DNA from 4 places in the Geodermatophilus sp. SYSU D00965 genome. Region 2 is predicted to be linked to each of the others. Evidence: riboswitches for the same ligand, from Rfam matches in the RefSeq annotation. Region 2 holds a riboswitch; each other region holds the start of a gene.
What was found. A riboswitch is a leader RNA that binds a small molecule or an ion and turns the genes downstream of it on or off. The one in region 2 is predicted to bind cyclic di-AMP.

Region 1 (7,572 bases), on a different contig from region 2:
CGCGCGGGCTGGCCCTGCGCTCCGCCGTCCTCGGGCCGCCCGAGGAGCTCGAGGACCGCCGCTTCGGCGACCTGGACCTGCAGGTCCGCCGCTGGCCGCTGCCGCTCTGGCCGCACCTGTACTGGGAGGTGCTCTCCGCCCCCGGCGGCTCCGTGCTCCAGGAGCACCTGGTGCGCGCGCCGGGCTCGCCGGTGCCTCGCGCCACGGCCGGCCGGCTGCGGGTGTGGGAGCACGTCCTGGACGACGTCGTCGGGCTGCCGGGCGCGCGGAGCGTGGACCCCGGCGTGGTCACCCGCTGGGAGGTGCACCTGCCCGGCGGGGTCCGGGCGCGGTTCGTCTGGGGGCTGCTGCAGGAGGTCAGCCGGCCGGCGGCGCGCTGACCGCGGCCTGGGGCGCCGGCTGCGCGGTCAGCGGCCCGGACAGCACGCTGCCCAGCACCGCAGCGACGACGAGGACGGCGGCCGCGCGCGGCGACCCGGCCGCGAGCAGGGCCGCGCCGGCGGCCCCGAAGACCACCACCTTCGTCAGGACGGCGAGCGCCGCGACCTGCACCACGGCCTGCGGCGCGGCGAACAGCCCCCACAGCAGCGCCGCGGTCAGGGGGACGCCGAGGGCCAGGAGCCACCGCAGCGCCGTCGTCCCGCCGGCGCTCCACCCCCACAGGCCGAGGGCGGCCAGCGCGCCGAGCTCGGTGGCGAAGGCGACGCCCGCCCAGGTCCACTGCCATGCCTGCACCATCTCGGGCCCCCTCCGTGGTGAACGACGCTCTGATACGAGAGCAGTGTTCACACCCGGCGCCGGGACCGTCAAGTCCCGGACACGACGGAGCCCCCGGACGCACGTGGCGTCCGGGGGCTCCGGGGGCTCCGGGGGCTCCGGGGGGCAGCCGCTAGCCGGCGATGCGGTTGAACTGCGGGGTGGCGCCCATGACGTCGACGCTGGCGACCTTGACGACGTCGCCGGAGGTCGGCGCGTGCACCATCTGGCCGTTGCCGATGTAGATGCCGATGTGGCTCACCGGGCTGTAGAAGGCGACCAGGTCACCGGGGCGCGCCTCGGCGCGGGAGACCTGCTGGCCCATCTGCGACTGCATGCGGCTGGAGTGCGGCAGGCTGATCCCGGCCGCGCGGAAGGCGTACTGCACCAGGCCGGAGCAGTCGTAGGAGCCCGGGCCGGAGGCCGCCCAGACGTAGGGCTTGCCGCGCTGGGCCATGGCCGTGTCGATGACCGCCTGGATCGAACCGCTGGCCGCGACGACGGGCGCCGAGCCGCCGGTCGACGCCGGACGCTCGCCGCGGCTGGCCCGCTCCTCGCCGCCGTGCGCGGTGGCCGCGGCAGCCAGGGCGGCGCGGCGCTCGTCGGCGGTCAGCCGCGCGTAGTCGGCCTGGTACTCGGCGATCTGGGCCTGGAGGTCGGCCTGCTGCTTGGCGACCGCGTCGTAGGACTGCTGTGCCTCGGCGGCGACCCGGTCGGCCTCGGCCTGGGCCGCGGTGGCGGCCTCGCCGGCCGCGACCGCCTGGCCGAGCACCTCGCCCTGGTGGCCGGCGACGGTCTGCAGCAGGGTCACCCGGTTGACGAACTCGTCGGCCGAGCCGCTGGTCATCAGCGCCTGCAGCGACCCCATGCTCTCGCCGGTGAAGGCGCTTCGGGCGACGCCGGTCACCTGCTGCTGCGCGGCGGCGACCACCGCCTGCGCGTCGGCGACCTTCGCCGCCGCGGCCTGGGCGGCGGCCTGCTGGGCGGCGAGCGCCTCGCGGGCCTCGTTGAACTGCTCGGTGACGACCTCGAGGTCGTGCCCGCGGGCGGCGACCAGAGTCGCGGCCTCCTGGGCGGTGGCCGGTTCCTCGGCACCGGCCGAGGTCGGGACGAAGGCCACGCCGACGGCGGCGGCGAGGACGAGGGCAGCGCGCCGGGCGGCGCGAGCGGACGCCATGGTGTGGCGGCTCTCCGTTCTTCCACGAGCCGCCTACCGAGTTAGCTGACGGGTTCGGGCGGGAAGGCGCCCGGCGCGCCCGGCCGAGGCCGTGCGTGCTTCACCCCAGTGCTGCGGTGGGTCCCCGGCCCGGCTCCCCCGGGGAGGAGGGAACCGGCTCGGCGGCGACCGCGGGGTGTCACCCATTGCGGTGACGGAGCGCCCCGGCGGACGCACACACCGTAAGCGCCGTGACCCTGCCGTGACAATTACCGGCCTGTGATTTCGTGGACTCTCGACTCGACCGCGCAGGTCCCCGGGGCGGCTGTGGCGGAAGAGACACGTGGGGTCGCCACCGCGATGGCGGGTATGTGCCCTCCATGGATCTCAAGCGACCTCTGGTCGTGCTCGCCATCGCCGGGGCGCTCGCCGGGTGCAGCAGCACCAACAACTCCAACACCGACGTCGACCGCGGCACCACCGACTGCGGCGCCGCCGAGGCCGGCAGCAACCGGGCTGACTGCTCGGAGAGCGAGAACGCTCCCACGCAGGGCGGCTGAGCACCCGCCGGACCCGCTACGGTCCGCCGGGTGAGCGCACGCAGCAGGTACGACGCCGTCGTCGTCGGGGCCGGTCACAACGGCCTGGTGGCCGCGGCCTACCTCGCCCGCGCCGGCTGGTCGGTGCTGGTCCTCGAGCGGCTCGAGCAGGTCGGCGGCGCCGCGGTCAGCCGGCAGGTCTTCCCGGGCGTCGACGTCCGGCTGTCGGCGTACTCGTACCTGGTCAGCCTCCTGCCCGACCGGATCGTCGCCGACCTGGGGCTGGAGGTGACCCTGGCCGACCGCGCGGTGGCCTCCTACACCGCCGTCCCCGGGCACACCGGCCTGCTGGTCGAGCGGGACGAGGGGCCCGCCACCGCCGCCTCCTTCCGGGACCTCACCGGGTCCGACGACGAGCTGGCCGGGTGGCGGCGCTTCTACGGCCGGCTGGCCGACCTCGCCGAGGACCTCGCCCCCACGCTGACCGAGCCCCTGCTCTCCCCCGACCAGCTGGCCGGACGGCTGCGCGACCCGCAGCTGTGGCACGACCTCGCCGAGAGGCCGCTCGCCGACGTGGTCGCCGACGAGCTCTCCCACGACGTCGTCCGCGGGGTGGCGCTGACCGACGGGCTGATCGGCACCTTCGCCGACGTGCACGCCGCCGACGGCCTGGCCGGCCGCTGCTTCCTGTACCACCTGGTCGGCAACGGCACCGGCCGGTGGCGGGTGCCCGTCGGCGGGATGGGCGCGGTCACCGGGGCGATGGCCGCCGCCGCCCGCGGGGCCGGAGCGGAGCTGCTGACCCGGGCGACGGTCACCGCGCTCGACCCGGGTCCGGACGGCGTGACCGTGCACTGGACCGACGACGAGGGCACCGAGCGGGCGGTCGACGCCGGGCGGGTGGTCTCCGGCGCGGCGCCCGCCGTCCTCGACCGGCTGCTCGGCGTCGCCCCGCGGACCACCCCGGACGGCGCCCAGCTCAAGGTCAACATGGTGCTGGCGCGGCTGCCCCGGCTGCGGTCGGGGGTGGACCCGGCCGTCGCGTTCGCCGGCACGTTCCACGTCGACGAGGCCGCCGGCCAGCTCGACGCGGCCCACGCGCAGGCCGCCGCCGGCCGGCTGCCCGACGTCATCCCGTTCGAGGTCTACTGCCACTCGCTGTCCGACCCGTCGATCCTCGGGCCGCAGGAGCGGGCGGCCGGCCACCAGACGCTCACGCTGTTCGGCCTGCACACCCCGGCGGCGCTGTTCCGGGAGGACCCGGTCGGCACCCGCCGGGAGGCCGTGCGGCGGGTGGTCTCCCAGCTCGACGCGCACCTGGAGGAGCCGCTGCTGGACTGCCTCGTCCGGGACGCCACCGGCGAACCCTGCCTGCAGGCCGCCTCGCCGCTGGACGTCGAGGAGTCGCTGGCGATGCCCGGGGGGCACATCTTCCACGGCGACCTGTCCTGGCCGGTCGCCGCGACGCCCGCCGAGGTCGGCACCTGGGGCGCGGCGACGGCGCACCCGCGGGTGGTGGCGGCCTCCTCGGGCGGGACGGTGCGCGGCGGGGCCGTGAGCGGCCTGGGCGGGTACGCCGCGGCCCGCGCGCTGCTCGACCGCCGCTGAGGGAGGACCGGCAGCAGGACCCCGTCCGGCGGGATCGGCCCGGACCTGGTGCCATGGGCGGGTGGACCTGCGGCGGGAGACCCGGGCACTGATCCGCGGCGCGGCGCGGCGGCTGCACGGCCGGGACCTCGCGCTGATCGCGGCCGGGCTGACCTTCTACGCCGGCATCGCGGTGGTGCCGCTGCTGCTGGTCGCCGTCCGCCTGACCGCGCTGGTCACCTCCGCGGGCACCGTCCGCGACCTCGCTGGGCGGCTGGCCGGGCTGCTCCCGGCGCAGCTGGGTGCGCCCGAGGCGCTGCGCGCGCTGGTCCGGGCGGGCGTGGGGATGGGGCTGCTCGAGGTCGTCCTGGCCCTGCTGCCGCTGTCGTTCTACGGCGAGGGCCTGCGGCGGGCGCTGCTGCGCTTCACCCCGCGCCGGGACACGCTGACCGGCTGGCGGGGCCGGCTGCTGGGGCTGCCGCTGGTCGCCGCCACCCCCCTGCTCCTGTACCCGCTGCTCTTGGCGGCCTCGGCGATGGTCGAGCTCACCGAGCGGGGCAACCGGCTGGGCAGCCTGGCGGTGGGCTACTACACGGTCCTCTTCGCGCTCACCGTGCCGCTGCTGTGGGGTTTCGGCGTGGTCGCCGCCGGGCGGCTGCGCTGGCCGGCCCTGGTCTCGGGCGCGCTGTTCACCGCCGCCTGCCTGTCGGGCTTCCTGCAGGGCTTCGTGCTGTTCCTGGCGCTGCCCCTGGCCCTCGGGGCACCGTTCGGCGGGCTGACCGTGGTGGGCGCGGTGGTGGCGATCAGCCTGTGGCTGTTCCTGCTGCACCTGGTGGTCATCGGGGGCTGGCTGCTCACCCAGTCCCTCGACGAGCGCCTGCGTGCCGGTCACCCCTCGTCGTCGGAGCCGCCCTCGAACACCTCCCCGCCGTCGGACTCGCCCTCGTCGTCCCCGCCGTCCTCGGAGTCGCCCTCGTCGGCCTCCTCGGAGTCCGCCTCGTCCGGCGTCGGCGCCGGCTCCGCCTCCTCCTCCGGCGGCGGGTCGGCGGGCTCCTCGGGCGCCGGGGAGTCCTCCGGTTCGGGCGCCGGGGGCTCCTCCGGCTCCGGCGCCCGCCGCGGCGGCGGCGCCGGCTCCACGTAGTCGGCGCCGTTGCTCACCAGGATCGACACCTGCTGCCCCGGCACGGCGCGGCCGCCGCGCGGCGGGCTGGTGCCGAGCAGGGTGCCGGCCTCGCGGGCGCTGTCCACCCGCACGGTCGTGGCCAGGAACCCGGCGTCGGACAGCGCCGCCTGGCAGCGCCGCACCGACGTGCAGCCCGGGACCGGCCGGGTGTTGCCGTTCTGCACGACCTCGTCGGCCGGCGGGAACTCCCCGCTGCCGCGCGCCTCGAGGACCGGCGCCATGGCGTCGCGCCAGACCGTCGCGGCCTTGCCGCCCCCGAAGCCACCCACGTTCTGCTTCTGCTTCGGGTTGAGCACCATCACGCTGGCGGTGATCTCGGGCGTGTAGCCCACGAAGGCGATCGAGTCGTTGTCCTGCGAGGTCCCGGTCTTGCCGGCGATCTGGTGACCCGGGACGTGGGCGCGGGCCCCGGTCTGCCCCGGGTTCCCGGGTGCGACGTCCTTGACGAGCATCTGGTTGAGCGTGGTGGCCACCCCCGGCGGGATCGCCTCGGGGGTGCACCGGTCGCCGAGGGCGAGCGGCTGCCCGTCGGGGCCGATGGCCGGCTCGCCGTCCCGGTCGAGGACGGCGGTCACCGGGACGACGTCGCACTGCGTGCCGCTGGCCGCCAGCGTGGAGTAGGCGCTGGCCAGCGCCAGGGGGCTGGTCGCCTCGGCGCCGAAGGTGAAGGAGCCGCGGTTCTCGTCGATGATCTGCTGCGGCAGCGCGGGGTCGCTGAACTGGAACAGCCCCATCCGCTCGGCCATGCGCACCGGTTCCTCGACGCTGCCCAGCGCGTCCTCCAGGCCGAGGAAGTAGGTGTTGGAGGACTGGTAGAGCGCCGTGGTCATGTCCAGCGTCGACCGGTAGTTCCCGACGTTCTCGACGTCGTACCGGCCGGCGCCGTCGCGGTAGACCCGGGAGACGTAGGGGTCGGACGTGGTGAGCGTGTAGTAGCTGGAGTAGCCGCGGGCCAGCGCGGCCGCGGCGGTGAACACCTTGTAGGTCGACCCGGAGCCCTTGCTGGGCGCGGCGTTGAGGTTGAACGACTCCTGCGCCGGGTCCTCCCTGTCGTAGCCGAAGACCCGGTTGACGCTCATCGCGAGCAGGTGGCCGGTGCCCGGCTCGACGGCGGTGAACATGGCGGCCAGCGGGTCGCCCATCGGCAGGGTCTCCAGGACGGCGGCGTCACCGGCCCGCTGGAGGTCGACGTCCAGCGTGGTCTGGACGACGTAGCCCTCGTTGTCCAGCTGCTCCTGGGTGAGCCCGAGCTCCTGGATGAGGTACCGCTGGACGAAGTCGCAGACGAACGCGCCGACGCCGGCCTGGACGCAGCCGCGGGGCGGCGCCGGGGCCGGGGCCAGCCCCAGCGGTGCGGCCTGGGCCGCGGCCGCCTCGGCCTGGCCGACCCGGCCCTGCTCGGCCATCCGGGAGAGGACCTCGTTGCGCCGCTCGGTGGCCGCCTCGGGGTTGGTGAACGGGTCGTCGGCGGTCGGGCTCTGCGCCAGCCCGGCCAGCAGGGCCGCCTGCGGCAGGGTCAGCGCGGCGGCGTCGACGCCGAAGAAGGCGCGGGCGGCCGGCTGCACGCCGTAGGCGTTCTGGCCGAAGTACACGATGTTCAGGTAGCGGGTGAGGATCTCGTCCTTGGCGTAGGTGTCCTCCAGGGCCAGCGCCAGCCGCGCCTCCCGCAGCTTGCGGCCCACCGTCTGCTCGGTGGCGGCGCTGCGCTCCTCGGCGGTCTGCGCGGTCTGCAGCAGGGTCTGCTTGACCAGCTGCTGGGTGAGCGTCGAGCCGCCCTCCTGGACGCCGCCGGCGGCGAGGTTGGTCATCAGCGCCCGCAGCGTGCCCTGGACGTCGAGCCCGTGGTGCTCGAAGAAGCGGGCGTCCTCGATGGCGACCATCGCCTGCTTCATGACCTCGGCGATCTGGTCGCCGGCCACCGGGGCGCGGTTCTCGTCGTAGAAGTAGGTGATCGGTTCGCCGTTGGCGGCCAGCAGCACCGTGTTGCCGGCCGGGGGGTCGACGGTCAGCTCGGTGGGGAGGTCCCCGAAGAGGCTGGTCGACTGCTGGGCGGCCAGCGACGGGCCGCCGACCCACGGGAACAGGACCGCCGCGAGGAGGGCCCCGGCCGCGACGACCGTGGCGGCCAGCTTGAGCAGCGTCCTGACCCGTGCCTCCGCGCGCAGGTCCATGGGCCCCCTTCCGTGACGGGGGTCACTGGAACAGAGAACTCGACCGTCCACAACCACCCGCGCCGAGCACGCCCGCCTCCGACGCCCGAGCGTGAGCGGGTGTTCACCCCGTGATCACCTCGGGCAGGTCCCCGCGGTCGTCGGCGCGCGTTCCTGGCTCACGGCCGGTCCCCCGGCTCC
Region 2 (7,572 bases):
CGACGCGGGGGAGGACGTCGACGCCGACGGGGCCGGCACGGTGACCGAGCCGCGGCTGTACCAGCTGGTGCGCCAGCGCGGCCCGGTCGTCCCGCGCACGTTCGAGATCGCGTTCTCCGACCCCGGCGTGCGGGCCTTCGCGTTCACGTTCGGCTAGGCCGGCCGGACTCGGATCCGCCTACGGAGAGGAACGGGAGACAGCCATGACCGCAGTCGCACAGGAGACCGGCCGGGCGATCCGCCCGTTCCGGGTGGACGTGCCGGACGAGGCCCTCACCGAACTGCGCAGGCGCGTCGCCGCGACGGTCTGGCCCGATCGGGAGACGGTGCCCGACTCGTCGCAGGGTGTGCCGCTCGCGACGATGCAGGAGCTCGCACGCCACTGGGCGACCGACTACGACTGGCGCCGGTGCGAGGCGCGCCTCAACGCCCTCCCGCAGTTCATCACCGAGATCGACGGCCTGGACATCCACTTCATCCACGTGCGGTCGCAGCACGACGACGCGCTGCCGCTCGTGGTCAACCACGGCTGGCCGGGCTCGGTCATCGAGCAGCTCAAGATCATCGACCTGCTCGTGGATCCCACGGCGCACGGCGCGAGCGCATCGGACGCCTTCTCCGTGGTGGTCCCGTCGATGCCGGGCTACGGCTTCTCGGGCAAGCCGACGAGCACCGGGTGGGGTCCCGAGCGCATGGGGCGTGCCTGGGCGGAGCTGATGCAGCGCCTCGGCTACGAGCGTTACGTCGCCCAGGGCGGCGACTGGGGTGCGTTCGTCGTCGACCAGATGGGGCTGCAGGCGCCGGAGGGGCTGCTCGGCATCCACACCAACATGCCGGCCACCGTCCCGGCCGACGTCGATGCGGCGCTCCAGGCCGGCGCTCCGCCGCCATCCGGGCTCTCCGCCGAGGAGCGGCGCGCCTACGAACAACTGGCCCGCACCTTCACGCAGGTCGAGTACGCCCGGTACATGGCGGCACGGCCGCAGACGCTGTACGGCATCGCGGACTCACCGGTCGGCCTGGCCGCGTGGCTCCTCGACCACAACGACGCCGACGGTCAGCCGGCCGCGGCGGTGGTCGCGGCCCTGGACCGGACGACGAGCACCACGGGCGAGCTCACGAGGGACGAGGTCCTCGACAACACCACGCTCTACTGGCTGACCAACACCGGGGTCTCGGCGTCCCGGCTGTACTGGGAGTACCGGGGCGGCTTCTTCAACGCCAAGGGCGTGCGGATCCCGGTGGCCGTGAGCGTCTTCCCGGGCGAGCAGTACGAGGCTCCGCGCAGCTGGGCCGAGCGCGCCTATCCCGGGCTGATCCACTACAACCGGGTCGACCGGGGCGGGCACTTCGCGGCCTGGGAACAGCCGCAGCTCTTCGCCGAGGAGCTCCGCGCGGGCTTCCGGTCGCTGCGCGGACCCGAGATCCCCCGAGCGCGGGGCTGACCACGGCCGGCCGCCCGTAGGCCTCACAGCGTCGCCGAGGCCTCAGGATCGGGCGCGAGATGCGGCTGTTCCGGAACTGTCGGTAGCCCCACCTACGGTTGCGCTCCCCGCCGCGAGACCGAGGAGCTCCCCGTGGACACTGCCATCCTCATCGCCAGCCTGGTTCTCGCTTGGCCGGTGTGCCTCCTCCTGGCCGGGCTGGTGGCCTGCGCCGGGACGGCTTACGCCTACGGGCTCCCGGCCAGACGCCTGGCCCAGGTGCTCGAGGACGAGCTCGCCGTGGGGGACCGGCCCGGGATCACGCCCCTGAGTCTGGCGAGCAGGGCGCGGCTGGTCCGGCTCGAGGAGCAGAACCGCGAGTTCGACCCCGCCCTGCGTGACCAGCTCGATTCCGCTCTCGCCGTCTTCACCGGCTCCCGGGACACCGACGCGTACCTCGAACGACTCGCCGGCGAGCGCCATCGGCATCAGGAGGCGTTCCTGACCTCGCTCACCGCCACGGCACGCACGGTCGGCACCCTGGACCTGGTCATCGCGGAGTGGCGGATGTGGCTCCTCGCGGGTCGGCTCCGCCTGGCATGGCTCGGGCTCGCGCACGTCGGTCCGCAGATCGCTCGAAACGTCGTCGGTGTCGCCCTCACGGCGACGGCGACGGCTGGTCTGGTCGCCGTGCTGGGCAGCCTCTTCCTCTGGCTGCTGGTTCCCGGGATCGGCTGGTCGGGGCAGCCGTTGCTCCAGTTCGCCGGCGCGGGGGCCGATGTGGGCCTGCTCGTCGGGTTGGTTGCCGCGACCGTCACGGTCTTCCGGCGCTTCTGGCGGACGTTCGAGCGCGGCCTGCCCGCGGACCGACGGCGGGGCGTGCGCTGGGCGCTGGGGCTGGGCCTGCTGCTCTTCCCGGCGAACGGGATCGCGCAGCACCTCGACCTCCTGGGCCAGGGGTCGGCGTGGCTGGGGGAGCACCTCCCCGAACTGCCGGACGGGCAGCTGCCGCCGACGCTGGTGGCGACGGTGGCCTCGGTGGCCCTGGCCGCTGGCGTGCTCCTTCGCGCGTACCGCGCCGGACGCCTGGCGGCCGCACCGGTCCTCCCGGCGTCCCAGCGTCTCGATCTCCTCGCCCTCGCAATCGGGGCGGCCGGCTTCGCGCTGGGCATGGTCATCGTGGCCTGGACGCTGGTCCGGCCGTCGGCACAGGGCGCCAGCGCCGTGCAGCCGCTGATCGCGGTCGTCGTGGGTGGCGGGATGCTGCTCGCCGGCGCGGTCATGCTCGCCGCGCTGGGGATGCGGGAGGTGGAGGAGCATCGTCGAGTGCGGGCCTGGCAGGACGCGGGCCTGGAGGTCGAGCCGATGCCTTCTCCGTGGAAGGTCGGCGCAGCGTGGGCGGTGTTGCTCGTTCTGCTCGTCGTCCTCATCGACGTGCTGGATCCGTGGTCCTCGACCCTCGTCGGCGGGTTGCTCAGCATCCTCCTGGCGCTCGGTGTCATCGGGACGTCGGTGTGGGGAGGGATCTCCGTCCGGCGGGCGCACCGTGAGCGGGCCGAGCGCGACCGGCAACTGGAGGCCGAGTACCGCGCGCTCTGTCTCTCCGAGGAGGCCGACGGCGCTGGAAGGTCGGCGGACGTGGCCTGACACTGAGAGATCCGCGTCCGGGCCAGGAACGGGTCAGCCGAGGCCTCGATGGGACGAGGGTGTCGAGGATCGACCGAGACGCCTCGAGCGCCAGCCGAGATAGCACAGAACAAGGGTGGGGCGGGTGGGGCTCGAACCCACGACCCAGGGATTATGAGTCCCATGCTCTGACCGGCTGAGCTACCGCCCCGGAGCCTCCAGCCTGCCAGACGCCGTCCCGGGCGTGCCCCCGTGGCCGCCCTCCCCGCGGTAGCTGAGGACGGCGGCGCCGGCGGCCCCGAGGACGAGCGCGGCCAGCACCCAGAACGCGGCGGGGTAGCCGCCCAGGACCTCGGCCAGGGCCGTCCCCGCCCACGGCGCCACGGCGGTGGCGAGGGTGATCGGCGCGGCCAGGTACCCCCCGACCGTGCCGTAGCGGGCCGCGCCCCAGCGCTCGGCGACGACGGTGGCCTGCAGCAGCGTTCCCGCGCCGCGCGCGGCACCGGCGAGCACGGAGGCCGTGACCAGCAGGGCCGCGGGTCCGGGCAGCCCGGCGAGCAGGGCGATCGTCCCGGCCGAGGCCAGCACGATGACCACGGCGCGGCCGGCCGGGGAGGTCCGGCGCGCCAGCGGCGCGTACCCGAGCCGGCCGAGGAGCTGTCCGGCGCCCAGCAGGCCGAGGGTGGTGGCCGCCAGGGTGCTGGAGAACCCGCGGCCGGTCAGGAGGGGGATGAGGGTGAGGCTGGCCGCGTAGAGGCCGAACGCGGTGAGCGTCAGCGCCGCGGCCAGCAGCAGGAACCCCGCCGTCCGGACCTCGGGCGGGACCCCGCGGTGGCCCTCCGGGGTGCCCGACCGCGGTCGGGCCCACGCCGCGGGCAGGACGACGGCGTGCAGCGGGACGGTGACGACGGCCAGCACCGCGGCCAGGACCAGGTAGGTCTGCCGCCAGGAGAGGCCGGCGAGCAGCGCGTCGGTCAGCGGCGCGAACACCGTGCTGGACAGCCCGGCCGCCAGGGTCAGGGCGGTGAGCGCCCGCACCCGGTCCTCCCCGTACCAGCGGGCCAGCGCGGTGAACGCGGCCTGGTAGAACACTGCGGCCATCGCGACGCCGGCGACCAGCCACGCCGCCAGGAACCAGCCGTAGCTCGGCGCCAGGGCGATGCCGACCGTCGCGGGCACCGCGAGCAGCGAGCCGGCCGTCATCACCCGGCGGGGCCCGTGCCGGTCGAGCCAGTGGCCCACCGGGATCCCGGCCAGCGCGGAGACCACGAGTCCCCCCGAGAACGCCGCCGACGCCGTCGGCGCCGACCAGCCGGTGTCGGCGGTGATGTCGTGCAGGGCGACCGGGAAGGCGTAGTAGAGGACGCCCCAGCTGGTGATCTCGGTCGCGCACAGCACCACCAGGCCGCGCCGCCGGGCCCGGCGTGTCGGCGGCGTGTCGGAGGATCGTGTGCGGGATCTCACGCCGACGGTCCGCCGCGTCCTCGGGCGCGGGCACGGCGCGCGCTCGCGGTCGGGGGCACGCACCACGTCTACCGGAGTCGGTGCAGGTGGGCGACGGGGTGCCCGCTCCGGCCGGCCGGTAGCGTCCGGGCTCAGCGGAGCGGGGTCGTCCGGGCACGGGCCGTAGCCGGGGGTCACCCTCCCGGGCAAGGAGGCGCGCCGGGGGTGTTACCCGATCGTGACCCCCTGTCGCATCCGTAGTAGCTTTCCCGACGGCCTCGCCGGGCTCAGCTCCTCGGGAACCGAGGGCCTCGGCCAGGCCCCGCCGAACCGCCGCAGGCCCCTCGGGGTCGAGGCGGACCGGGGACCCACCGATCCACTGGGGTGAGTCCTGCCTGCGCTGCGCGCGGGCGGGTAGGGCGCCGTCCGGCCCGAACCCGTCAGCTAACCCGGTAGGCGGCCGCGAGGATGGGAGAACCGTCGCCTTGGCGACCCTGCACCACCGCACCAGCCTGCTCGACCGTGCAACCGCCCCCCGCCGAGGCCGCCGGGCCCTGCTCGTCGCCGCCGCTGCAGCGGGTCTGCTGGCCGGCACTCCGGCCGCGCTCGCCGCGCCCGCCACCCCCGCCTCCTCCGAGCAGGAGGAGCTGACCGCACAGGTGGCCCGCATCGGGGAGCAGGTGCGCGCCGCCGAGGAGCAGCTGCAGCGGATGACCGTGGAGGCCGAGGCCGCGGCGGACGCCGCGCTGGTCGCGCGCGCCCAGCTCACCCAGGCGCAGGCCGAGGCCGAGCGGACCGCCGCCGAGCTCGCCGACGCCCAGGCCGACGTCGTCGGCGCCGAGCAGGCCATCGGTGACCTGGGCCGCCGGGCCTACATGGGCGGCGACACCCGGTACGGCGACATGGAGCTCCTGCTCGACGCGCAGAACCCGACCGAGCTGCTGCAGCAGGCCGCCACGATGGAGGTCATCGGCGACCACCGCGCCGCCCAGCTCCAGGAGTTCCTCGCCGTCCAGCAGCGGGTCGCGGAGGCCGACCGCGCCGCGGGCGAGGCCGTCACCCGGCTCGACGGGGCCGCCCGGGCCGCCGACGAGGCGCAGGCCGCCGCCGACGCCCACCTGGCCGCGGCCCAGGCGGAGTTCGACGCCCGCACCGCGGAGAAGGCCTCCCTGGAGGAGCAGCTGCGGCAGGCGGGGGAGCGGCTGCTCGCCGCCCAGGGTGCCGCGGACCCCGGCGCGGCCTGGGACCAGCGCCAGACGCAGGCGCAGGCGGTGTCCGCCGCGCAGAGCGCCACCGCCATGCCCACCGCCGGCCGGGTCACCTCCTGCTACGGCGCGCGCTGGGGCACCCAGCACCAGGGCATCGACATCGCCGCGCCCATCGGCACCCCGATCCACGTGCCGGAGGACGGCGTCGTGCTCCAGGCCGGCCCGGCCAGCGGGTTCGGGCAGGCGGTGTACGTGCAGCACGGGGACGGCCAGATCACCCTCTACGGCCACGTGAACCGCTTCTTCGTCAGCGCCGGCCAGGTGGTGACCGCAGGCCAGCAGATCGCCGAGGTCGGCAACAAGGGCCAGTCCACCGGCCCGCACCTGCACTTCGAGGTGCACCAGGGCGGGCTCTACGCCAGCCGGGTCAACCCGGTGCCGTGGCTGCACGAGCACGGCATCGCCACCGGCGGCTGCTGACCGGCGGCTGCTGACCGCCGGGCCCCGGTCCGGCTAGCGGCGGCCCCGCAACCGGCCGAGGAGCCCGCCCACGCCGCCGAGGGTCTGCGCGGCCAGCTGCAGGATCGGCCCGCCGGGGATGCCCGGAGCGGACTGCACGATGGGCGCCAGCGCCAGCAGCCCGCTGATCTCGTGCACGCGCAGGCGGCGGCGGGCCACCGCGACGACGGGGTTGACCCGGCCGGACGCCGCCTCGAGCAGCAGATCGGCCGGCGCCTCCACCGCCGTCCCCGTCGGCCGGCCGGGCGGCAGCCGCCGGACGGTCCAGCCGTCCTCGTCGGCGGCGAACCGCCAGCCGCCGTCCGGGGTGGCCAGGCCGGCGCCCCCGGTGATCCCGCTCGCCGCCGCCAGCGCGCCGGTCACGTCGGCGAGCGCGGCGAGGCCCGCCTGCAGCACCGGCGCGGGGACCGGTGGCGCCCCCGCGTCGGCCAGGTCGAGGCCGTGCACGGCGAGCTCGTAGGCCTGGCCCAGGACGACGCTGAGCAGCGGCAGCCGGCCGACGACAGCGACCGCCGGGGCGGTGTCGAGCTCGACCGGCTCGTCGGACAGGTAGCGGGCGGTGGCGTCCCGGTTGCGGCGCAGGGCCTCGAGCACCTCCGCGCGGGGAGCGTCGCGGTGCGCGGCGGTCACCCGGGCGTTGGTGGCGTCGACGTCCGGCGGCGTCCCGGCCCCGCCGGCCCGCGCCGAGGCGACCAGGTCGGCCAGCGCGGCGTGGTCGTCCCAGCAGCCGAGGTGCACGCACACCTCGTGCACCCGCCACCCGGGCAGCCGGGTCGGCCGGTGGAGGTCGACGGCCGAGGCCTGGTCGAGGAAGGCGTCCCACGCGCCGAGCACCATCGCGGCGACCTCGTCCCGCCCGGCGTCGGCCATGCCCCGGTGTCGTCCGCTGCTCTGCTGTCGCACCATGCGGCGCCCCTACCCCGGCCGGGCGCCGGCGAGGCGTGGACGGTGGGCTTGTCCGGCGGACGCCGGCCGCGCAGCCTGGACCCATGACACGCAGCGGCACGACGCGGGGGACCGTCATCCGCTGGGACGACGCCCGCCGGGCCGGCCTCGTCGAGGCGCCCGACCTGCCGGGCGGGTGCTGGGTGGACGCCGCGGTCGTCGAGGGCCCCTCGGAGGGGACCCTGCGGGCGGGCCAGGTGGTCGACGTGGACTGGACAGAGCCGGGCGCCGAGGGCCTGCCGTTCCGCGCCACGCGGGTGGTCCCGCGGGAGGACCTCCAGGCCACGCTCGGTGCTTGACGGCAGCGTCGCTCCCCGTGTCCGCAGGCCCCTGATCGCTACGCTGGGTGATCAACGTTCCCCGAGCGGAGGCTGGTTGGGGATCCACTTGTGGGTCTGCGGGGGAGA
Region 3 (7,572 bases), on a different contig from region 2:
GGCGTGGCGGTGGCGCTCCTGGCCGTCGTCGGCGTCCTCGCGTGGTCGCGCCGCACCCCCGCCGCCCGGCGACGCCGCGACGTCGTGGTGGCCATGTACACCCCCGACGGCGCCGACCGCCCGCGCCTGTCGGACGCCGGGCTCGACCGGGTGGCACGCGCGGTGTCCGCCGCCCGGGTGAAGAACGCCCTCGCGCCGGCGTTCGTCGTCGCGGCCGTCGTCGCGTGGGCCCTGTCGCTCGCCGCCGTCGCCGAGCAGGTGCGGGGCGGGTGCGACCGTGCCGCGTGCGCTCCCGGGGACCTGCCTCCACCGTGGGGCTGGGCCAGCGCGGTCACCACTGACGGGCCCTGGGCGCGGGGGCTGGTCGGCCTCGGCTCCGGTGTCCTGTTCCTGTTCGCCGTCGCGGTCGCCGTCATGGGGTCCCGCGCGTTCGGGTCGGCGCCGGAGGGCGCGCAGTGGCGGCGCAGGGTCAACGTCGTCTGGGACGTGATCGCGTTCTGGCCCCGGGCAGCGCACCCGTTCGTACCCGCGGCGTACTCCCAGGTGGCGGTCCCGGCGCTGGTCGACCGCATCGAGTGGCTGCTGTCCGCGGAGGGGGACGCCGAGCAGGTGGTCGTGGCCGCGCACAGCCAGGGGAGCCTGATCGGCCTGGCCGCGCTGCGCTCGATCGCACCCGAGCTCTACCCGAGGGTCGGGTTGGTGACCTTCGGCTCCCAGTTGCGCATGCAGTTCTGCCGCGCGTTCCCCGCGCACGTCGGCCCGGACGTGCTCCGCTGGCTGAGCGACACCTGGGGGGAGCGCTGGGTGAGCCTGTTCCGCGAGACCGACCCGGTCGCCGGGCCGGTCCGGAGCTGGGAGCGGACGCCGGAGACCGGACCGCTGCGGTCACGTCGGCTCTGGGACGAGGGTCCGGAGGACGACTGGCGCGATCCCCGCACCCTGCGCCGGGTCTGCGGCGGCGAATGGCGCCTGCTCGACCCGGTGGCCTCGGACCCGACCAACCAGTCCGCGCCGGAGCCGCCGCTGTACGCACACAGCCGCTACTGGGCCGACCCGGACTGGCCGCTGGCGGTCGGCGTCGCCCGGGGCGCGGCCACGGCTCGACGACCGCTGCCGCTGCGCGGCGCCGGCCAGGTCACGGGGGGCCGGCCCGGCCCCCCGTGACCTGCGCGCGGACGGCGGGCTCAGACGACCAGCGACTGGCCCACGCGGATCACGTCGGGGTCGGCCACCCGGTCGCGGTTCTGCGCGTACAGCTCGCGCCAGCCCATGCCGTGCCGGGCGGCGATGGTGCCGAGCGTGTCCCCGGCCTGGACGACGTAGCTCCCGGACGCCGCCCGGTCGGCGCGCGACGCCCGCTCCGGTGCCGCCGCCTGCGCCGGTGCGGCCGCCTGCGCCGACGAGCCGCCGGTCAGGTACCGCCCGCAGTTCGGCCAGGCGCCGATGCCCTGCCCGTCGAGGGTGCGCTCGGCGACCACGATCTGCTGCGCCTTGCTGGCCAGGTGGGCGTTGGACGCGAACTCCCGGCCGCCGTAGGCCGCCCAGGTGCTCGCGCTGAACTGCAGCCCGCCGTAGTAGCCGTTGCCGGTGTTGATGTGCCAGTTCCCGCTGGACTCGCACTGCGCGACGCCGTCCCAGTTGTGCTCCGCGGCCGAGGCGGATCCGGGGAGGGCGAGGGCGGAGACGGCGGCCGCGCCGGCGAGGACGACGGCGCCGCGGCGCAGGGCGCGAGAGGGCGTGCGGGATCGGTCGTGCTGGGGCATGGAGGTCCTCCGATCGACCGCCGGCGGGGTTAGCTGTCGGGTTCGGGCGATCGGTGCCCGGCCGCGGAACGCGGCTTCACCCCCAGGCGCGCGCAGCGCCGTAGGTGGGTCCCCCACCCCCGTCCACGGTTGGTGCAGAGGCGGACGCCGCCGGACGGGGTTGGGCGGGACGGCGCCGTGCCCGGCCGGACAGCCGGAGCACGCGCGGGACGCTAGGGGCGGACGTCCCGGTCCGCGCGCGGGCACCGGCGTGCCGCCCCGGCGTGGCGCGACAGGCCGGGCCGGGGGCGGCGCACCGCCCCCGGCCGACGACTCTCCGTCGTGAGTCCCGTGACGTCGTTCTAGGCCCCTCTGCAGGGTCCCGCCACGAGCCTGGTGACGCGCCGGAGCGGCCACCCTCCATGGCCCCTCTGCAGGGTCCCGCCACGAGCCTGCGAGTGACGGGGGGGCAGAGGGGTCCTTCTTCAGTCCCGGACGAGGAGCGCGACCGGCAGCCGCTCCAGCGCCGCGCCGACCGGCAGCCCGGCCGCGTCCGAGACGTGCCGGCCGCCGGTGAGCAGGTCCCGCCAGGCGCCGTTCGGCAGCTGCAGCGCGGTGTCGCCCCAGCCGCCGGCGGCGGCCAGCCCGGCGGGGAGCCGGGTCGCGACGGCCACCACCCCGTCCTGCTCCCCGGACCCCCGGTCGAATGCGACGACGTGCTCGGCGGCGGACCCGGTGACCTCGACCGGCTCGTACCCGGCGAACCACTCCGGGTGCTCGCGGCGGGCGCGCAGCGTCCGGGAGACCACGAGCAGCTTCGCCGCGCCCTCCTCCTCGACCGGCGGCACCCAGCCCTCGTCGAGCCGGGCCAGCAGCCGGCGGCGCAGGTCGTAGTCGACCGGACGGCGGTTGTCCGGGTCGACCAGGGAGAGGTCCCACAGCTCGGTGCCCTGGTAGACGTCCGGGACACCGGGCATGGACAGCTGCAGGAGCTTCTGCGACAGCGAGTTCGACCGGCCGAGCGGCGCGATGCGCGCGACGACCTCCTCGATCTCGGCCTGCGTCGCCCGGTCGTCGTACGCGGCGTCGACCAGCGCGTGCAGCTGCGCCTCGAACTGCTCGTCCGGATCGGTCCAGGTCGTCGACGTCCCGGCCTCGCGCGCCGCCTTCTCCGCGTAGGCGTGCGCCCGCTCCCGGGACAACGGCCACGCGCCGACCAGGTTCTGCCACACCAGGTGCGCCATCGGCCGGTCGGCGAGCGGGTGCAGGTCGAGCAGCCGGCGCACCAGCCGCGCCCACTCGGTGGGGAGCTCGGCGAGCACCGCCAGCCGCGCCCGCACGTCCTCGCTGCGCTTGGTGTCGTGCGTCGACAGGGTCGTCATCGACGCCGGCTTGCGCTCCAGCCGCCGGCGCTGCGCCTCGTGGAACTCCGCGACCGTGCTGCCGAAGCGGGCCGGGTCGCCGCCCACCTCGTTGAGCGCGACGAACCGGGCCCAGCGGTAGTACGCGCTGTCCTCCACGCCCTTGGCCATGACCGGGCCGCTGGTCTGCTCGAAGCGGGTGGCCGCCTCGGTGCCGGCCTGCGCCAGCACCGGGTACAGCGCGTCGACCGCACCGGCCAGGTCGGGACGGCGCTCCCGGACCGCGGTCACCGTCGCGGCCAGGTGCTCCCGGCCGTCGGGCAGGTAGGTGCGGTAGACCGGGAAGCTCGCCAGCAGCTCGGCGAGGGTCTCGGTCTGCTGCTCCCGCGAGATGCCGGGCAGCTCGCCGATCACCCGCACCAGGCGGGCCACCTCCGAGCCGAGCATCCCGTCGGTGACCTCGCGCTTGCAGTCGTGCACCAGCTCGCCGTAGTCGACCGCCCGGCCCGACAGCTCGGTGTCCAGCGCGGTCAGCGCCGCCTCGCCGGCCGGGTCCACCAGCACGTCGTCGACCTCGGCGAGGGCGTCGTAGCCGGTCGTCCCCGCGGTCGCCCAGTTCTCCGGCAGGTCCTCGCCGGGCTCGAGGATCTTCTCGACCACCGTCCACCGGTTGCCGGACGCCTCGGCCAGCCGGTCCAGGTAGCCCTTGGGGTCGGCCAGCCCGTCCGGGTGGTCGATCCGCAGGCCGTCGACCGCACCGGCGTCCACCAGCTCCAGGACCAGCCGGTGGGTGGCCTCGAAGACCGCCGGGTCCTCGGCGCGCAGGCCGGCGAGGGTGTTGATCGCGAAGAACCGCCGGTAGTTGAGGTCGGTGTCGGCCCGCCGCCAGTCGACCAGCTCGTAGTGCTGGCGGGCGTGCACCTCCTGCGGGGTGCCCTCGCCGGTCCCGGGGGCGACCGGGAAGCGGTTGTCGTAGTACCGCAGCTCCGGGCCGTCGGGGGTGTCGACGACCTCGAGCTTCTCGACGTCGTCCGCAGACCCCAGGACCGGGATCCGCACCTTCCCGCCGCCGAAGTCCCAGTCGATGTCGAACGCCGCGGCGTGCGCGCTGTCCCGGCCGTGCCGCAGCACGTCCCACCACCAGGGGGCCTCCGCCGGGTCGGCCACGCCCATGTGGTTGGGCACCAGGTCCAGCACCAGGCCCAGGCCGCGCTCGTGCAGGGCGGCGACCAGCCGGTCGAACCCCTCCCGACCGCCGCGCGACTCGTCGACGTGGGCGTGGTCGACCGTGTCGTAGCCGTGGGTGCTGCCCGCGGCCGCCCGCAGCAGCGGCGACGAGTAGGCGTGGCTCACCCCGAGGTCGGCCAGGTAGTCCGCCACCGCCGCGGCGTCGTCGAGCGGGAAGTCGGCGGTGACCTGCAGCCGGTAGGTCGCCGTCGGCACGTCTCGGCGGCGCTCCTCGCTCAGCGGCTCGCCCCCCGGGGTCGGCTCGCCCACGGTCACGCCCGCCGCGCCGCGCTGAGCACGACCATGGACCGGTCCTGCACGGTGATCGTCTCGCCCGGCTTGAGCTCGCGCGGCTCGACGTCGCCCAGCTCGGCGGTGTCGAGGCGGACGGTCCAGGACTGCGCGTACTCCTCCGACGGCAGGCAGAAGTCCATCGGCTCGTGCGAGGCGTTGAAGGCCAGGTAGAAGTGGTCGTCGACGACGTCCTCGCCGCGCTCGTCGGTCTCCCGGATGCCGTGCCCGTTGAGGTACATGGCGATCGACTTGCTGAAGCCGGCGTCCCAGTCGTCCTCGGTCATGAGGTCGCCGGCAGGGGTCAGCCAGGCGACGTCCTGCACCGGGGCCCCCGCCTCCCGGCGCACCGGCCGGCCGTGGAAGAACCGGCGGCGGCGGAACGTCGGGTGCTCGGTGCGGATGCGGGTCGCCAGCTTGGTGAACTCCAGCAGGCCCTCGTCCACGTCGTCCCAGTGGATCCAGGTCAGCGGCGAGTCCTGGCAGTAGCCGTTGTTGTTGCCCTCCTGCGTGCGGCCGAGCTCGTCGCCGTGCAGCAGCATCGGCACGCCCTGGCTGAGCATCAGCGTGGCGATGAAGTTGCGCCGCTGCCGGGCCCGGAGGGCGAGCACCTTCTTGTCGACGGTCGGGCCCTCGACCCCGCAGTTCCAGCTGCGGTTGTGGCTCTCGCCGTCGTTGTTGCCCTCGCCGTTGGCCTCGTTGTGCTTCTCGTTGTACGAGACCAGGTCGTTGAGGGTGAACCCGTCGTGGGCGGTGACGAAGTTGATGCTGGCCACCGGGCGGCGGCCGGAGTGCTGGTAGAGGTCCGAGGACCCGGTGATCCGGCTGGCGAACTCCCCGATGGTCGCCGGCTCCCCGCGCCAGAAGTCGCGGACGGTGTCGCGGTACTTGCCGTTCCACTCGGTCCACAGGGCGGGGAAGTTGCCGACCTGGTAGCCGCCCTCGCCGACGTCCCACGGCTCCGCGATCAGCTTCACCTGGCTGACCACCGGGTCCTGGTGCACCAGGTCGAAGAAGGCCGACAGGCGGTCGACGGCGTGCAGCTCGCGGGCCAGCGTCGAGGCGAGGTCGAACCGGAACCCGTCGACGTGCATCTCGGTGACCCAGTAGCGCAGCGAGTCCATGATCAGCTGCAGCGCCTGGGGGGTGCGGGCGTTGAGCGAGTTCCCGGTGCCGGTGTAGTCCATGTAGTACTGCGGGTCGTCCTCGACCAGGCGGTAGTAGGCCCGGTTGTCGATCCCCTTGAACGACAGCGTGGGGCCCAGGTGGTTGCCCTCGGCCGTGTGGTTGTAGACCACGTCGAGGATGACCTCGATCCCCGCCTCGTGCAGGGTCCGGACCATCCCCTTGAACTCCTGCACCTGCATGCCGTTGTCGGTGTTGCTGGCGTACTCGTTGTGCGGCGCGAAGAAGCCGATCGTGTTGTAGCCCCAGTAGTTGCGCAGGCCCTTCTGCTGGAGGGTGTCGTCCTGCACGAACTGGTGCACCGGCATGAGCTCGATCGCCGTGACGCCGAGGCCCTGCAGGTGCCCGATGACGGCCGGGTGGGCGATGCCGGCGTAGGTGCCGCGCAGCTCCTCGGGCACGTCCGGGTGGGTCATCGTCAGGCCCTTGACGTGGGCCTCGTAGATGACGGTCTTGTGGTACGGCGTCTTCGGCGGCCGGTCCACGCCCCAGTCGAAGTACGGGTTGACGACGACGGACTTCGGCATGTGCACCGCCGAGTCCTCGTCGTTGCGCTCACCGCTGTCGAAGTCGTAGCCGAACACCGACGGGTCCCAGTCCACCTGGCCGTCGATGGCCTTGGCGTACGGGTCCAGCAGCAGCTTGTTGGGGTTGCAGCGCAGCCCCTGCGACGGGTCGTACGGCCCGTGGATCCGGTAGCCGTAGCGCTGCCCGGGCTGGATGCCGGGCAGGAAGGCGTGCCAGACGTATCCGTCCATCTCCGGCAACCGGATGCGGGTCTCGGTGCCGGCGTCGTCGAACAGGCACAGCTCGACCTTCTCGGCCACCTCGCTGAAGATCGCGAAGTTGGTGCCGGTGCCGTCGAACGTGGCGCCGAGGGGGTAGGCGGTGCCGGGCCACACCTGGTTCATCAACGAGGTCCTCCTGCGTGGGTCCCCGGGGACGGGGGCCGGTGGCCTCCCGGCCGCGGGGCGTCGGCGGGGAGGTCGGTGCGTGCTGCTCCGCCGTCCCCGTTGCCCTGCCCCGAGGCCGCCCAACCCTCCGGTTGCCGGCGGGGGTGGAGATATCGCTCACCGCCACCCCGGGACGACGACGGCCCCCGCGGGGGATCCCACGGGGGCCGTCGTGCGCAGGTCCGGCCGGGGCAGCGACGCCGGGGTCCGACCTCGCCCGGGCAGTGGCCTCGGGTGGCGCTGGTCCTCGACGCTGACCGCTCCTGCGAACGGGGACGCTAGGGGCGGCCGTACCCCAGGGCAAGCACCGTCGGCCACCCGGTCGGACCCGGCAGCCCCAGGAGTCCTCCGCCGTCGCAGCGGCCCCGTCCTGTCACACCCCCGTCGTACCGTCGTCGGCGTGCGCGCAGCCACCGACCTCCGTCCCACCCAGGGGCGCTTCCGCGTCGTCAGCGAGTTCCAGCCCTCGGGCGACCAGCCGGCCGCCATCAAGGCGCTCGCCCAGAAGGTGAACGCCGGAGAGCAGGACGTCGTCCTCCTCGGCGCCACCGGCACGGGCAAGTCGGCCACCACGGCCTGGTTGATCGAGCAGGTGCAGCGGCCCACGCTGGTGATGGCGCCGAACAAGACGCTGGCCGCGCAGCTGGCCAACGAGTTCCGGGAGCTGCTGCCCGACAACGCCGTCGAGTACTTCGTCTCGTACTACGACTACTACCAGCCCGAGGCGTACGTCCCGCAGACCGACACCTACATCGAGAAGGACTCCTCGATCAACGAGGAGGTCGAGCGGCTGCGGCACTCGGCCACGCAGGC
Region 4 (7,572 bases), on a different contig from region 2:
GTCCGCCGCAGACCGGGGCCCTCCGTCTCGGGGATCTCGTACACCGCCTCGGCGACCAGCCGGTCGTGCGGCAGGTACGGCCGGCCCGGGTCGCCCACGTGGACCTCGACCCCGCGGGCGCGGGCGCGGTCGAGGAAGGGCAGCACCCGCTCGGTCATCTCGCGGTCGTAGCAGACGTCCCCGGCCAGGACGACGTCGATGCCACGGAGGTCACGGCCGAGCACGTCGCCGGTCACGCCGACCCCCGGGACGCCGTTGAGTCCGGCGTTGACGCCGATCGCCGTCCGGCTGAACGGGTCGACGTCGCTGGCCAGCACCGAGCGGGCGCCGGCCAGCCGGGCGGCGATGGCGACCAGCCCGCTGCCCGAACCCAGGTCGAGCACCGCACGCCCGGCCACCACTGCCGGCCGGTCGAGCACGAACCGTGCCAGGGCCTGCCCGCCCGGCCAGGCCGCGGCCCAGAACGGCGGGGCCTCACCGGCGCCGCCGTCGGCCTCCATCGCCTCCCACAGGGCGACCACGTCGTCGGCCACGTGCAGCCGGACCTCCGGGACGCAGGTCGGCCGGCGGACCTGGGTGTGGGCGCGGACGAACCGGGACGGGACGAGTCTCACGCCTGGGAGTCCACCACCCGCGTCGCGTCCGGCGGGCGCGGCTCCCGGCGGGGCAGGTGGTCGCGGCACCACCGCTCGCAGTCGGCCAGCAGGTTGCCGGTCGAGATGGGCCGGTCCCACGCGGCCGGCAGCTCACGAGGCGCCCGCCCGGGTGGCCGGGCGGCGTCCCCGGGCCCGGGAGCCTGCTCGACGGAACGCCGGCCCACGCTGCGTCTCCCTGGTGTCGGCGTCGGTGGACCCACCGACGGTGTCTCGCTCGCGACCGCCCCGTCGCCGACGGGAGCCGGACACCAGGGTGCCCCAGCCCCCGGACGCCGAGAGCCGCACCCCTCCCTGGGAGGCGTGCGGCTCTCGGTGCGCGTCGCGCGGGACGGCGCTGCTGGTGTTGCCCGTCCCGGACCCGGGACGGGGTGCGTGCTCAGTACCAGCCGGTGGACTGCGAGTGCGCCCAGGCGCCGCACGGCGAGCCGTAGCGGCTGTCGATGTAGATCAGGCCGGCGTCGATCTGGCGGTAGCCGTCGGAGGTCTTGGCGATCCCGGTGCCGGCCCAGGTCGAGTCGAGGAACTGCGGGATGCCGTAGGCGGTGCTGGAGGGGTTCTGCGCGTTGGGGTTCCAGCCGCTCTCCTTGCCCCACAGCTTCTCGAGGCAGGAGAACTGGTCGGCGCTGCCGACCTTGCTCATCGCGTAGTCCTTGAACGACCCGCCGCTCGCCGGGGCGGCCGCGGCCCGGGCGGGCGCGGCGGCCCGCGCGGCCTGTTCGGCGGCCTGGCGCTCGGCGGCCTCGCGGGCGGCCTGCTCGGCGGCGGCCTTCTCCGCGGCGGCCTTCTCGGCAGCGGCCTTCTCCGCCGCGGCCTTCTCGGCGGCCTGGCGGTCGAGCTCGGCCTGGTCCGCCGCGGCCTGCGCCTGGGCGGCGCTGGCCTGGGCGGCCTCGCGCTCGCTGCGCGAGGCGGTGAGCTCCTCGAGCGGGGCGAGGTCGTCCGACGTCGCGGCGGCGGAGGAGCCGGTGAGGCCCAGCTGCTCGGCGACGCTCGTGGACGCGCTCACCGTCGCGGCGTCGGCCTCGGCGGCCGGCTGACCGGTGGTCAGCACGCTGACCGCGACGGCACCGGCAGCGGCGGTGGCCAGCAGGATCGCCGGACGGCGGCCCCGGGTGGGCAGCCGCAGCCGGCGGCGGGCGGTGGTCTCGGTGGCGAGCTCGGCGGGGAGCTCAGCGGTGGCGGGCTCGGAAGCGGCGAGCTCCAGGGTGGCGGGCTCGGTGCGGACGGCGTCGGCCGGGCGGAGGTCGTGCGGCGTGCGGCGGGACATCGGGTGTGGTGCTCCGGGGGCGTGAGGGCGCGCGCGGGACCGGTCCTCGTCTCGGCGAGGACAGCCCGGTGCTGTGGTCGGTGTGGGGTGCCGGGCGCGGTCAGCGAGGGACGCGCGGGCGCCGGCGGTCGCGGGCTGGCGGGGTCAGCGGGCCGAGGAGGAAGCGCGAGGGGCGCGCGGCCGGGTGACCCTGCGGGCCGCGAGGGCCCGTGGGTGAGGCAAGCGGGTGCTCTCCGTTCCTTCCGTGGCCGCCTACCGAGTTAGCTGACGGGTTCGGGCGGGAAGGTGCCCTACCTGCCCTCCGAGCGAGGCTCGGCGGGCAGGATTCACCCCAGTACTGCGGTGGGTCCCCGGCTCGCGCCCGCAGCGGTGCGGACACGACTCGGCGGCGTCCAGCCAGGCTCCCGGGATGGGAGGCTCGACCAACCGGACGTCAGCCACCGTAGGGGCCGTTACCGTCCCGTGACAATCCCGGCGGTCACATCCGTTGCGTGAGGTACCTCGCGCGCGGGAGTCGCCCGCAGCGGAATAGCCAGGCCGTGGCACTGTTGCACGCAGCAGTAGTTGCGCTCTCAATCACCTGGAGCACGAGATGCAGTTCGGGATCTTCTCGGTCAGCGACATCACGACCGACCCCACGACCGGGCGCACGCCCACCGAGGGTGAGCGGATCAAGGCGGTCCTCCGGATCGCGCAGAAGGCCGAGGAGGTCGGGCTCGACGTGTTCGCCCTCGGCGAGCACCACAACCCGCCGTTCTTCTCGTCCTCCCCCACCACGACGCTGGCGCACATCGCCGCGCGGACGAGCACCCTGCAGCTGTCGACGGCGACCACGCTGATCACCACCAACGACCCGGTGAAGATCGCCGAGGACTACGCGATGCTGCAGCACCTCGCCGACGGTCGCGTCGACCTGATGATGGGCCGCGGCAACACCGGCCCGGTCTACCCGTGGTTCGGGCAGGACATCCGCAACGGCATCCCGCTGGCGGTGGAGAACTACGCGCTGCTGCGCCGGCTGTGGGACGAGGACGTCGTCGACTGGTCCGGCCAGTTCCGCACCCCGCTGCAGGGCTTCACCTCCACCCCGCGGCCGCTGGACGGCGTCCCGCCGTTCGTCTGGCACGGCTCGATCCGCTCCCCGCAGATCGCCGAGCAGGCCGCCTACTACGGCGACGGCTTCTTCCACAACCACATCTTCTGGCCCAAGGAGCACACCCAGCGGATGGTCGAGTTCTACCGCCGCCGCTTCGAGCACCACGGCCACGGCGCCGCCGACCAGGCGATCGTGGGCCTGGGCGGGCAGGTGTTCATGCGGAAGAACAGCCAGGACGCCGTCAACGAGTTCCGGCCGTACTTCGACAACGCGCCCGTCTACGGCCACGGCCCGTCGCTGGAGGACTTCTCCCGGGAGACGCCGCTGACCGTGGGCAGCCCGCAGCAGGTCATCGAGCGCACCCTCGGCTTCCGTGACTACGTCGGCGACTACCAGCGGCAGCTGTTCCTCGTCGACCACGCCGGCCTGCCGCTGAAGACCGTGCTCGAGCAGCTGGACATCCTCGGCGAGGAGGTCGTGCCGGTGCTCCGCCGCGAGTTCGCCGCGCTCAAGCCGGCGCACGTGCCGGACGCCCCCACGCACGCCTCGCTGGTCGCCGCCCGGGGCGGGCAGGACAGCACCGTGTACGCCGCCGGGGACGACGTCACCGGGCGCACCGCCGAGGAGGTGACCGCCCGGTGACCACCCGCACCCTGGCGGTCGTCAGCGCGGGGCTGTCGACGCCGTCGTCCACCCGGCTGCTGGCCGACCGGCTCACCGCCGCCACCGTCGCCGCCCTGCGCGAGCGGGGCGACGAGGCCACCGTGGAGGTCGTCGAGCTGCGCGAGCACGCCCGCGACCTCGCCGACGCACTGGTCACCGGGTTCGCCAACACCGCGCTGCAGGCGGCGGTCGACACCGTCGTCGGCGCCGACGGGCTCATCGCGGTGACCCCGGTGTTCTCCGCCTCCTACAGCGGCCTGTTCAAGACGTTCTTCGACGTGCTGGACAAGGACGCGCTCACCGGCACGCCGGTGCTGCTCGGCGCCACCGCGGGCACCGCCCGGCACTCGCTGGTGCTCGAGCACGCCATGCGCCCGCTGTTCGCGTACCTGCGCGCCGTCGCCGTCCCCACCGGGGTGTTCGCCGCCTCCGAGGACTGGGCCGGTGCCGGGGGCGTCGACCAGGCGCTGGCCGGCCGGATCGACCGCGCCGCCGGCGAGCTCGCCGACCTGGTCGCCGGTCGGCCGGCGGCCGCTCGACGTCCCGCCGACCCGTTCGACGACGTGCCCTCCTTCGAGGAGCTGCTCCGCGGCGCCTGACAGCGCCCTCCACCGGTCGGACCCCCTCCGCAGCAGCGGAGGGGGCCCGACGCGGTTGTCGCGGTCAGGTGGACGGGCCGCCCGTCCGCCCGGAGGGGCCCGGCGTCGGGGTGCCGACGCCGCCGCGCTCGGTGGAGTGCCGCGCCACCGGCACGCCCTCGGGCGCCTCGGGGGCGCCCTGCGGGATCGGTGCCGACGGCGGGACGGCCGGCTCCGGGCGCCCGCGCAGCCGCGGGTACGGCAGCACGAGGCTCAGTGCCAGGACGATGGCGAGGATGACCGCCCACACGCCGCTGTACTGCGCCCAGGAGCCGGTCAGGATCAGGAACGCCGGGAGCGCCGTGGTCAGCGTGCCGGCGACGATGGCGACCGCCCCGGTGTACCGGGTGAACTCCTCCCGCTTGAGCCCCAGGACGAGGAAGAACAGCGCCCACAGCACGGCCCAGTAGAGCCAGATGACGCCGAACCCGGGGTCCCGCGGCACGAAGTAGAAGAAGTTCAGGCCCGCGTACACCACCGCGCACACGGCCACGAACGCCGAGAACCAGCCCAGCCCCGTGCCGTCGAGGTTCCCCAGCAGGTTGATCCCGACGTAGAGGTAGGTGAACCCGAACAGGTAGATGCCCCCGGCGGACAGGATCGCGGTGAGGTCCCCGCCCGAGGTGAGGATCAGGTACGTGGGGGTGAACACCTGCAGCGCCCCCACGAACAGGTTCAGCGGCGCTGCCGCGCGCGGGTCCACCCTCCCCAGCAGCATCAGGCCGTTGACGATCAGGACGGCTCCGACGTACAGCAGTCCGACAGCTCCCATGTGCACTCATCTCCTCGGGTCCCGCAACGGTGCGGATGTCCCCCGTGACGGATGCCGGCGACGCGGCGCGCCGCCGGCGAGCGGCCGGAGCGGCCACTGTTCGCGGCAGTCAGGAGAGCGGGCGCGCGGGCGTCAGGCGCCGGCGCGCCCCGGGACGGCGACCGGTGCCAGGGTCGCCTGCGTCGGGTGCAGGCGCGGAGTCATCGTCGACCTCCCGCGGATCGGGGCGCCGGGTCCCGCCGGACGCCGGTCGCATCGATGGCCGGACAACGATCGCGCCGGTCACCGGCCGCGTCAACGGGGCTCGCGCTCACCCCGCCCGGCGGCGTCCGGGCCGCCCTCGTCGGGTTCGGCGAGCGCCTCGTCGAGGAGCGCGGCGAGCCCGTCGATCGAGCGGTGCGGTCCGGTGCGCCGGACGACGATCGGGTCGGGCACGCCGTCCTCGTCGTCGTCCCTGCCCTCGGTGTCCATGCCCTCGGTGCCCATACCCTCGGTGCCCATCGCCTCGGTGAGCCGGTGCGCCGCCCGCAGTGCCGCCTTGCCGAAGCGGTCGGCCGCCTCGTGCCGCTCGATCGGCGGTGGGTCGTCGGTCACGGCCGCCCTCTCCCGTCACGGTGGGTGATGCCCGCCCCGGGTTCGGGAACGGCACGCGGGGGTATACCCGCGCGGGGCCTTCGAACAGCCGGTGGCCGCGGACTGGCAAGAACAGGAGTGATCCGTGGAGCACCGGGTCGAGGTCGTCTGGACGTGCTCGCCCTGCGAGGTGGGCGGCCAGGACGTGCAGGAGGGCGGCGATGCCGACCCGACCTGCTGGAACTGCGGTGGGCCGGTCGTCGTGACCGCCCGGCCCACCATCCGGCTCCTCCGGGGGCCGATCCCCGAACCGGACGCCGCCTGAGCACGGCGCCCGGCCCGGGTCACGGTCACCCGGCGCGGGCCGGTGGCCGTCCCGCGGTCACGACGTCACGGCGCACTGCCCCCGGTCGGCACGGACCGGCCCGGACGCCGACGGCTTGACGTCGAAGTCGAAGATCGCCGTCGGCAGGTAGAGCGAGCAGCAGGCGTTCGGGATGTCGACGATGCCGCTGACCCGGCCCTCGATCGGCGCCGAACCCAGCAGCAGGTAGGCCTGCTCTCCGGAGTAGCCGAACTTCTCCAGGTACCGGACGGCGTTGAGGCACGCCCGCTTGTAGGCCAGCGTCGCGTCCAGGTACTTGTTCGTGTTGCTCTCGTGGTCGACCGAGATCCCGATGAACGTCAGGAACTCCGAGTAGCGCGGCTCGACGTTGCCGGGCATGAACACCGGGTTGGTGGTCACGCCGTAGGTCTCCATACCGCCCTTGATCAGGTCGATGTGGAAGTCGATGAACCCGCCCATCTCGATGGCGCCGCAGAAGGTGATCTCGCCGTCGCCCTGGCTGAAGTGCAGGTCGCCGCCGGAGAGCTTCGCGTCCTTGACGTGCACCGGGTAGAAGACCCGTGAGCCGCGGGAGAAGTTCTTGATGTCGTGGTTGCCGCCGTTCTCGCGGGCCGGCACGGTGCGCGCGCCGTCCCGGGCGATCCCGTCGAGGGCACTGCCGGTGGCCTGGCCACCGAGGGTGTTCTGCTCCAGCGGCGGCAGTGCCAGTGGCGGCGTCCGGTCGGGGTCGGTCGCGATCAGCGCCCGCTCCCGCTCGTTCCACCGGGCCAGCAGCTCGGCCGACGGTGCGGTGCCGAACAGCCCGGGGTGGGTCAGGCCGGTGTAGCGGACGCCCGGTATGTGCCGGGAGGTCGCCACCTGGCCCTGGAAGTCCCAGATCGCCTTGTAGGCGTCCGGGAAGTAGTCGGTCAGGAAGCCACCGCCGTTGACCTTGGCGAAGATGCCGGTGTAGCCCCAGCCCTGGCCGGGGGCGTCGCCGAACTCCTGCGGCGCCTGTACCGGGCCGAGGTCGAGGATGTCGACGACGAGCAGGTCACCGGGCTCGGCGCCCTCGACGCCGATCGGGCCGCTGAGCATGTGGGCGTGGGTCAGGTCGACGTCGCGGACGTCGTTGGCCGAGTCGTTGTTGCCGATCTGGCCGTCGGTCCACTCCCGGCACTCGACCCGGATGCTCTGCCCGGGTCGCACCATCGTGGCGACGGGCACGTCCGGGTGCCACCGGTTGTGGCCGGGTACCGCCTGGTCCCGCATGGACTTGGCCTGGTCGACGGTGAAGACGACGTCTGGCATGTCCCCCACTCTCCGATCTGCGTTGACGGGAGGAGCAAGCCCGCGGGTGCGGGCCGTCGATGGCGGCTCCGGCCGGGAGCCGGCGGGTGGGCGGCGCCCGGGGCCCCGGGTCGCCGACCGGTGCTCAGGGGCGGGGCAGCGCGCTCCACCGGGGGTCGTGCGGGGCGGGACGGCGCGCCGCGGGCGGCACCGCCGTCGTCACGGCGGGCTCGTCGCGGCTGGTCTCCTCGCGCAGCCGCGCGGCGGCCACGGGGGCGGGGGTGCGGGCCAGCAG

Region 1: it holds a riboswitch for cyclic di-AMP, as region 2 does, so the genes downstream of both, ACI789_RS16415 (C40 family peptidase) here and ACI789_RS15390 (peptidoglycan DD-metalloendopeptidase family protein) in region 2, are expected to answer to the same signal.
Region 3: it holds a riboswitch for cyclic di-AMP, as region 2 does, so the genes downstream of both, ACI789_RS11820 (transglycosylase family protein) here and ACI789_RS15390 (peptidoglycan DD-metalloendopeptidase family protein) in region 2, are expected to answer to the same signal.
Region 4: it holds a riboswitch for cyclic di-AMP, as region 2 does, so the genes downstream of both, ACI789_RS21030 (aggregation-promoting factor C-terminal-like domain-containing protein) here and ACI789_RS15390 (peptidoglycan DD-metalloendopeptidase family protein) in region 2, are expected to answer to the same signal.

Annotation. Positions count from the first base shown of each region.
Region 1 covers NZ_JBJGYQ010000016.1:120,440-128,011, reverse strand. Annotated here, with positions in the region: gene ACI789_RS16425 (hypothetical protein) at 1-380, shown strand, start outside; gene ACI789_RS16420 (YrdB family protein) at 358-738, opposite strand; gene ACI789_RS16415 (C40 family peptidase) at 890-1,933, opposite strand; cyclic di-AMP (ydaO/yuaA leader) riboswitch at 1,949-2,092, opposite strand; gene ACI789_RS16410 (hypothetical protein) at 2,293-2,472, shown strand; gene ACI789_RS16405 (phytoene desaturase family protein) at 2,503-4,059, shown strand; partial or broken gene ACI789_RS16400 (YhjD/YihY/BrkB family envelope integrity protein) at 4,121-4,903, shown strand; gene ACI789_RS16395 (transglycosylase domain-containing protein) at 4,927-7,392, opposite strand; gene ACI789_RS16390 (acVLRF1 family peptidyl-tRNA hydrolase) at 7,551-7,572, opposite strand, start outside.
Region 2 covers NZ_JBJGYQ010000015.1:57,296-64,867, forward strand. Annotated here, with positions in the region: gene ACI789_RS15365 (thioredoxin family protein) at 1-157, shown strand, start outside; gene ACI789_RS15370 (epoxide hydrolase family protein) at 204-1,445, shown strand; gene ACI789_RS15375 (hypothetical protein) at 1,578-3,071, shown strand; tRNA gene ACI789_RS15380 (tRNA-Ile) at 3,188-3,261, opposite strand; gene ACI789_RS15385 (MFS transporter) at 3,252-4,514, opposite strand; cyclic di-AMP (ydaO/yuaA leader) riboswitch at 4,853-4,947, shown strand; gene ACI789_RS15390 (peptidoglycan DD-metalloendopeptidase family protein) at 4,979-6,181, shown strand; gene ACI789_RS15395 (maleylpyruvate isomerase N-terminal domain-containing protein) at 6,215-7,126, opposite strand; gene ACI789_RS15400 (hypothetical protein) at 7,210-7,464, shown strand.
Region 3 covers NZ_JBJGYQ010000010.1:158,495-166,066, forward strand. Annotated here, with positions in the region: gene ACI789_RS11815 (hypothetical protein) at 1-1,164, shown strand, start outside; gene ACI789_RS11820 (transglycosylase family protein) at 1,185-1,763, opposite strand; cyclic di-AMP (ydaO/yuaA leader) riboswitch at 1,766-1,908, opposite strand; gene treY (malto-oligosyltrehalose synthase) at 2,228-4,546, opposite strand; gene glgX (glycogen debranching protein GlgX) at 4,603-6,717, opposite strand; gene uvrB (excinuclease ABC subunit UvrB) at 7,160-7,572, shown strand, end outside.
Region 4 covers NZ_JBJGYQ010000026.1:29,080-36,651, forward strand. Annotated here, with positions in the region: gene ACI789_RS21020 (class I SAM-dependent methyltransferase) at 1-614, opposite strand, end outside; gene ACI789_RS21025 (hypothetical protein) at 611-820, opposite strand; gene ACI789_RS21030 (aggregation-promoting factor C-terminal-like domain-containing protein) at 1,033-1,920, opposite strand; cyclic di-AMP (ydaO/yuaA leader) riboswitch at 2,155-2,318, opposite strand; gene ACI789_RS21035 (LLM class flavin-dependent oxidoreductase) at 2,513-3,658, shown strand; gene ACI789_RS21040 (FMN reductase) at 3,655-4,278, shown strand; gene ACI789_RS21045 (AmiS/UreI family transporter) at 4,343-5,089, opposite strand; gene ACI789_RS21050 (hypothetical protein) at 5,384-5,683, opposite strand; gene ACI789_RS21055 (hypothetical protein) at 5,808-5,987, shown strand; gene fmdA (formamidase) at 6,045-7,298, opposite strand; gene ACI789_RS21065 (FmdB family zinc ribbon protein) at 7,423-7,572, opposite strand, start outside.